One region of the Pseudogracilibacillus sp. SE30717A genome, then DNA from elsewhere that is predicted to be linked to it. Evidence: predicted binding sites of a transcription regulator. Region 1 holds the regulator's gene; the other holds the start of a gene.

The links. Region 1 encodes LexA, which represses DNA repair genes until DNA is damaged. Its sites were predicted from a motif close to CGAACATATGTTCG; they were not measured.
Region 2: the regulator LexA is predicted to act here: its motif matches at 2,677-2,690, upstream of SPD48_RS10435 (Y-family DNA polymerase).

The regions. Positions count from the first base shown of each region.
Region 1 is NZ_JAXHDF010000002.1:238,568-242,185, forward strand. Features, by position in the region: gene tkt (transketolase) at 1-417, opposite strand, end outside; gene SPD48_RS03975 (DUF896 domain-containing protein) at 450-671, opposite strand; gene lexA (transcriptional repressor LexA) at 893-1,510, shown strand; gene SPD48_RS03985 (methionine gamma-lyase family protein) at 1,638-2,894, opposite strand; gene hflX (GTPase HflX) at 2,891-3,618, opposite strand, start outside.
Region 2 is NZ_JAXHDF010000005.1:320,212-323,829, reverse strand. Features, by position in the region: gene SPD48_RS10440 (ABC transporter ATP-binding protein) at 1-1,161, opposite strand, end outside; gene SPD48_RS10435 (Y-family DNA polymerase) at 1,347-2,606, opposite strand; gene SPD48_RS10430 (hypothetical protein) at 2,749-2,970, shown strand; gene SPD48_RS10425 (YolD-like family protein) at 2,967-3,296, shown strand.

The DNA.
Region 1 (3,618 bases):
TTTATTAAATTTAGCAGCGAGATGAGCTTCTGCCATAGCCATTCCTACAGCCATTGCTACCCCTTGTCCTAATGGGCCAGTCGTTGCTTCTACCCCATCTGTATCCAACACTTCTGGATGACCAGGAGTTCTTGACTTAAACTGACGGAAACTTTTAATATCATCCATTGTTACATCGTAACCTGATAAATGAAGAAGACTATATAATAGCATTGAACCATGACCTGCTGAAAGAACAAAACGATCACGGTTAAACCATTTCGAATTTTTTGGATTATGGTTCATAAAATCGGTAAATAACGAATACGCCATCGGAGCTGCTCCCATTGGTAGTCCTGGGTGTCCTGAATTAGCCTTTTCAATTGCATCAATAGATAAAGTACGAATTGTATTAATCGAACGCTGCTCAATATGCATTATTATTTTATCTCCCTTTCAAGGTCTTTATTTTATTTTTTTCTTAATTTTTTAACTTTATCGGGTGTAACATCATTGCCTTCTGGATCTATTACAGTAAGAGTACTTATTTGGTTTTTAAATGATTGTCTCATATTTTGTAAATATTCTGTTCGCAGTTTTTTCTGCTCTTCTTTTTCTTCTACTGTAAGTCCTTCCGCTTTTGACTTTTTTGAGAGGTAATTTATTCGGTTTAATTTTTCCTTGGACATCATGCTTGATCACCTCAATATCACTTTCTATTTTACTATTGTACTTAATTAATGCCATTTAGTAAAAAATTTCAATTATAAATATACACACTATTCTATATTATGCTTAAGAGGCTTCTCTTTCAAGTTTAAACATCTGATTGTTGTAAATATAGAACTTATGTTTGACTTCTCGCTATGAAATGGTACTATTAAATTAATAAATTAACGTGAGGTGACGCAAGATGCAGAAGCTCTCTAAAAGGCAGCAAATGATTTTTGATTTTATTAAAAGTGAAGTAGAAATGAAAGGGTATCCCCCTTCAGTTAGAGAAATAGCGAAAGCAGTTGGATTAGCCTCAAGTTCAACTGTACATGGGCATTTAGAACGAATTGAAAATAAAGGATACATAAGACGAGATCCAACAAAACCGAGAGCGATAGAAATATTAGACCAGAGCGAGAGTAATGTTGAAAAAGATATAGCTAGGTATGCCCCATTAATTGGGAAAGTAACTGCTGGTGTTCCTATTACTGCTATTGAAAATGTGGATGAATATACACCTGTACCAAGTTCAATGGCTCATACGGAAGATAATTTATTCGTGCTCGAAGTTGTAGGGGAAAGTATGATAAATGCTGGTATTTTAAGTGGAGATAGAGTAATAGTTAAACAACAATCTACTGCAGATAACGGAGAAATTGTTGTAGCGATGACAGAAGATGATGAGGCGACTGTAAAGCGTTTTTATAAAGAAAGTGATCATTTTAGACTGCAACCAGAAAATGACTCTATGGAGCCATTAATACTTAAAAATGTATCCATCCTAGGTAAAGTTGTAGGATTATATCGAAATTTTTAATTAGAAATTAAGTTGTTAAAAGTTATTATCTTGATAAAAAGCTAGATGAAGGCTCCCCGTAAAGTAACATTGATTATAATGCACTTTTCGGGTGTAACTCTTCATTCTAGCTTTTTTCTATGTTTACTTACTGGTTAACAAAATTTAAATGAATTAAGTTCTCATCTGCTAACTTCTTAATCGACTCTGTGACAGCTATTTTCACATGGGCGTATGTTAAACCACCTTGCATAAAAGCAATAAATGGTTCTTTTATTGGTCCATCGATAGACAATTCAATACTAGAACCTTGAATAAACGTTCCAGCCGCCATGATTACTTTGTCATCATACCCAGGCATTTCACTAGGATAAGGAGAAACATATGAATTGATTGGTGATTGTTCCTGGATTGCTTGACAGAATTTAATCATACTTTCTTCTTGACCAAATATAATTGTCTGTATAATATCTGTTCGTTTTTCGCTAAAAAGTGGTGTCGTTTTTATTCCAATTAATTCTAATAAGCGAGCAGTGAACACAGCACCTTTTAATGCCTCGCCTACTACATGAGGCGCAAGGAAAAATCCTTGGTACATTTCTTGTAACATATGTAGCGTTGCACCTGCCTCTTTCCCTAATCCTGGTGCTGTTAATCGATTCGCCGCTTTTAATACTAATTCTTTTCTTCCTACAATATACCCTCCCGCTCGTACTAGACCGCCACCCGGATTTTTGATTAATGAGCCGGCCATAATATCTGCACCAACGTGTAGAGGCTCTTTCTCTTCAACAAATTCACCATAACAATTATCAACAAAAACTATAATATCTTTATTAATACTTTTTACGAATGAAATCATTTGTTCTATTTCATTCATTGTAAAAGAAGGGCGATCTTCATACCCTTTTGAGCGTTGAATCCCGATTACTTTTGTTTTATCAGAGATTTTATTCTTTATCCCCTCTAAATCAACGGAACCATTATCTAGTAATGGAACTTCGTCATAACCTATTTTGTAATCTTTTAATGAACCTGCACTGTCTCCCCGCTTTCCGATTACTTCTTCTAATGTATCATAAGGGCTACCTGTTATATAAAGTAATTCATCCCCTGGGTATAATAAAGCAAATAATGCGGTAGAAATCGCATGTGTTCCCGAGACAATCTGGGGTCTTACTAGTGCATCTTCTCCTCCAAATACGCGCGCATAAATAGCTTCGATGCCATCACGACCACTGTCATCATATCCATATCCATCCGTGGAATTAAAATGAAAGTCACCGATTTGTTCTTCCCTAAACGCCTCTAACACTTTCCTTTGGTTAAACTCTGCCATTTGATTAATTTGCTTAAATATTTTTTCACAATCTTTTTCTGCTTTTTCTACTAAATCGTTTATCATCTATTTGTATGATGCTCCTTTATTATGCTTTGCAAAGGATGTATTTCTGGAATAAATCCTTCTAAATAATATTGATTTGTTTCTTCATTATAAGATTTTTGTGTAACAATAGAGTGTTTTTCAAGTTGATTCATATTTCTTCCTTGCTCAGGTGAAAGTGATATCGAATAAAAGCCCCATTCTTGTTTCAATAAATTCTCAATGTTTATTAAAAGTTCCTCTTGGTCAGATTTTTTATAAGCGCTCATAACCATATAAGGATGAATAGTAGCAAAAAAGTCACCTTCAAGTAAATCACTTTTATTATATAGAGTTAGCATTGGGATCTTATGGGCATCAAGTTCTTGTAAAATCTCACTTACCGTGTTCTGCTGTTGCTCCATGTTTTCATTGGATGCATCTACGACATGAAGTAAAAAGTCAGCTTCAGCTACTTCTTCAAGAGTAGATTTGAAAGCGGCTATTAATGAAGTAGGGAGATCTTGTAAGAACCCGACCGTATCTGTGATTAGACATTCAAATCCCGATGGCAAATGTATTTGTCTAGTTAAAGGGTCTAATGTTGCAAACAATAAATCTTCTTCTAATGCCGTTTCATTTGTCAATCGATTAAATAATGTTGATTTACCAGCATTCGTATATCCAACAATAGCTATTTGAAACACATTATTTAATTTACGCCTTTTTCGATACTGTTCTCGTTGTTTAATAACATCATTCAAGC
Region 2 (3,618 bases), on a different contig from region 1:
AAAACGTTCTAACAAACTGAAGATGGTTGTTTTTCCGCCACCGCTTGGCCCGACAAAAGCAATCATTTCACCGGGATTTGCTTCAAAAGAGATGTCTTTAAGTACAGGTTCATTCTGATTATAAGAAAAAGAAAGCTGAGAAACACGTAAGGTTTGATTAGAAATATTTGTTTCTTTGCCATTTTGTCCAGATTCCTCTTGCATATTTAAAATATCAATAATTCTTTCTGTTGCTCCTTGTGCTTTTTGTAATTGAGTAAAGAACATGGCAAATGAAGTAATCGGGAAAACAATTTGGAATAAATAGAGCAGAAATGCTACAAGAGCACCTGTCGACATAGAACCTTCGGCAACGCGGATTCCACCATAACCGATAATCACCACAATGACAATCATGACAATTAAATACATTAGTGGACCGACCATAGCGATAATACGTGCCTCTTTTAATCCAAAACGAAACATTCGTTCAATACCTTTATTACCTTTTGATTTTTCAACATCTTCAGCTGTAGATGATTTCATTAATCGATTTTCATTAATTGCTTGTTGAATGACACTTGTGAAAGCAGCTGTCTCATCTTGCAGTCCTCGTGAAATGTTGGCCATTTTTCTCCCAAGTGGGATCATGAATAAAATTGTTAAAGGCACAGAAAGTAACATGAGCAACGTCATTTTCCAATCCATGATGAAAAGGATCGTCACAGCACCGATAATAGAGACAATTCCTCCGATAAATTGAGGGAAATGCTGTGAAATTAAGTCTTTTAAAATTCCAGTATCATTGACAACCCGGCTAACTGTGTTACCACTTTTAGTTTTATCAAAATAAGGAACGGGTAATCTAACAATCTTTTTCCATAAGGTTTCTCGTAAGCGTGCAATAACTTTTTGTCCTACCGCACCTAATAAGTAGGTAGAAAATCCATCCATAACAGCTTGGAAAAGAAAAGCGATGACAATAGCAATAATGACTCCCACACTCAACGTTTCAATGGAAAAGCCATCAACGATTTCACCTGCAAGTATTGGAATTGCGAGACTCGCGAGTGTAGAAATAATAGTCCCAATTAAGCCAAATGTTAACGCCAATTTCGGAATATTCATTGATAATATGAGGGATATAAAAGGTTTTAGTCCTTTTTGCTGTTGCTTTGGCATGATATTACTCCTCTCTTTAGCAGACAATAAGGTTTGAGCCATTCTATCTGCATAATTGCAACTTAGGCTTACACCATTAGAGCAATGGTGATAAGCCTATTTTAATAAAAAGAATTCTTTCTCATTATATCGTAACGTGTAGATTTACAACTTGTTTTTATAAAAATTTAATAAATGTGGTAATATCATGCCCAATGTCCACCGATTTTTTTGCTGCGATCAAGCGTAATTCCCGCATCTGTATAACTAGAAGCACGTAAAATAGCTGTTGCTCCAAAACGATCCCTAATAGTATCCATTACATAACCAATATCTTTCTGTTTCGATCGTTCCTCAAATAAATCGAGCTGTGTATCTTGATCATCCGATAAATTGGTTAATGTGACATAGACCCGTCTGATTTTACTATGTCCATCGTAAAACGTATTAAAAAGCCGGATACACACTTGATGCATTTCCATTGTAATATTTGTCGGTGTATAAAGAGAAGTTGAACGGCTGAATCCTCCTCCACCAGTTTCAGTTGAGTATCCAATTCCCAAATGAATGGTTTTTCCAACTTTTTGTGCCGTACGTGCTCTTCGACAAACTTCTTCACAGAGATCAAGCAGACAGATAAGCAACTCTTCTTTTGTATAATCTCGTAATAAGGAAATCCCGTGCCCGAAACTTTCTTGTGTTGTTTTGGTAAAATCGCCGAATATGGGACTTAAATCAATACCCCATGCATGCCAGTATAATTGCTCTCCCATTACGCCAAAATGTTTTTTTAATTGATCAAGAGGAAATTGTGCAATTTGTCCAAGAGTAGTAATTCCTAATCGATGTAAATTTCTTTTCATTCGGCTTCCAATACCCCAAATTTTTTCTACTGAAAAAGGCCACAGCTTTTCCGCTACGTCTTCATATTTACATTCTGCGATCCCAGATTCTATTTTTTTTGCATGAAGATCCATCACTACTTTCGCTAGAAATTTATTGTCACCAATTCCAATTGCACTTGTAATTCTGTGTTCGTTTAAAATAGCATCTCTAATTAGAATAGCGATTTCCTGACGAGTTCCAAACAATTTTTCTAACCCATTAACAGTAACCCATACTTCATCGACAGAATATTGATGGATCGCCTCTTTAGGAGCAAAATGATTAAGTAATTTTGTAATTTGGATGGATACATGCAAATAATCTGCCATATTTGCTTGCACAATATGAATTGCTGGATCATTTGGAAGCTCAAAAAAACGGCTTACGTTGCTAATACCATGTTTCTCTTTTAACGCAGGCGAAGCAGCGAGGACAATACTTCCAGGACGAGATATATCCCCAATTACTGCCAATAACGTTTTCATTGGATCGAGTCCCAGCTTTACAGCCTCTACACTTGCGTAAAAAGAGCGCATATCAATGCAAAGGATATCATTTCTTGGATAAAGCGAATAATCCATATAATAACCTCCAATAATGGGAACGTACGTTTTATTATATGCAAGAGAATCACGAAAAACAATAAAGATACGAATGTTTGTTCTTGTAAATTGTTGGAAGTCATGTTAAAATGAGAACAAACGTTCAGGAGGGTTAGAGAAAATGATGGGTTGTATAAATAAAGCAGTACAAACTGGAAGTAAGGTCAACATAATTTATGTATCCCAATCAAATTCTATTTCGAAGCGAACTATTCAAATTTTTTCGTACACAGATGAGCATATTATTGCTTTCTGTTATATGCGTCGCCAATTAAGAACGTTTAAAATGACTAATATTTTAGCAATAGAGCAGATCAATCAGAAAATGGAGGCATATGCATGACGAGAGTACATGATCGTGGAACAATGAAATGGGTATCTTTGATGCTACCTGAACATGTGGAAATGTTAAAAGAAGTTTTTATTGAATATAAAGAAAAACCAATTCTTGATGAACAGAAAATGACAGAGATTGACCAACTGTTAAAACATGCATTAAAACATCAAGTAACAATTGAAATGACTTATTTTCATGATGGTGATCATTTAACATTACGTGGAAAACTTGCGAAGATCGACCAATGGAAAGGATATATCGTATTGAAAAATGAAGATGGAAATCAACTATCACTCTCTAGCGTTATTGATGTCGAAATAATCGAAAATTAAATATATATAGTCAGATGGGGTAAGAGTATTGCCAATTAAAAGTGCTTTTTTCAGTTTATTATTACTGAAAGAAGCACTTAATTTTATCGGTTAATTGTGAGCATTTTTTCCGATAAATAAATGCTGTGGTTAAGTCAATCATTAATAGTACTCTTTCTGATGCAAGGAGATTAAATGTGTTTATTGCTATTTTTGCTGGTGTGGTATCACCTAGCTTTTCGGGATTGTTGATTAGTCTTCATCTTGAATAGCGGCATCGTCCCTAGGCTTGTCATTATTCCCCTAGCTCATCCCAGTTTTCCTCCATGATAAAGTATAAATT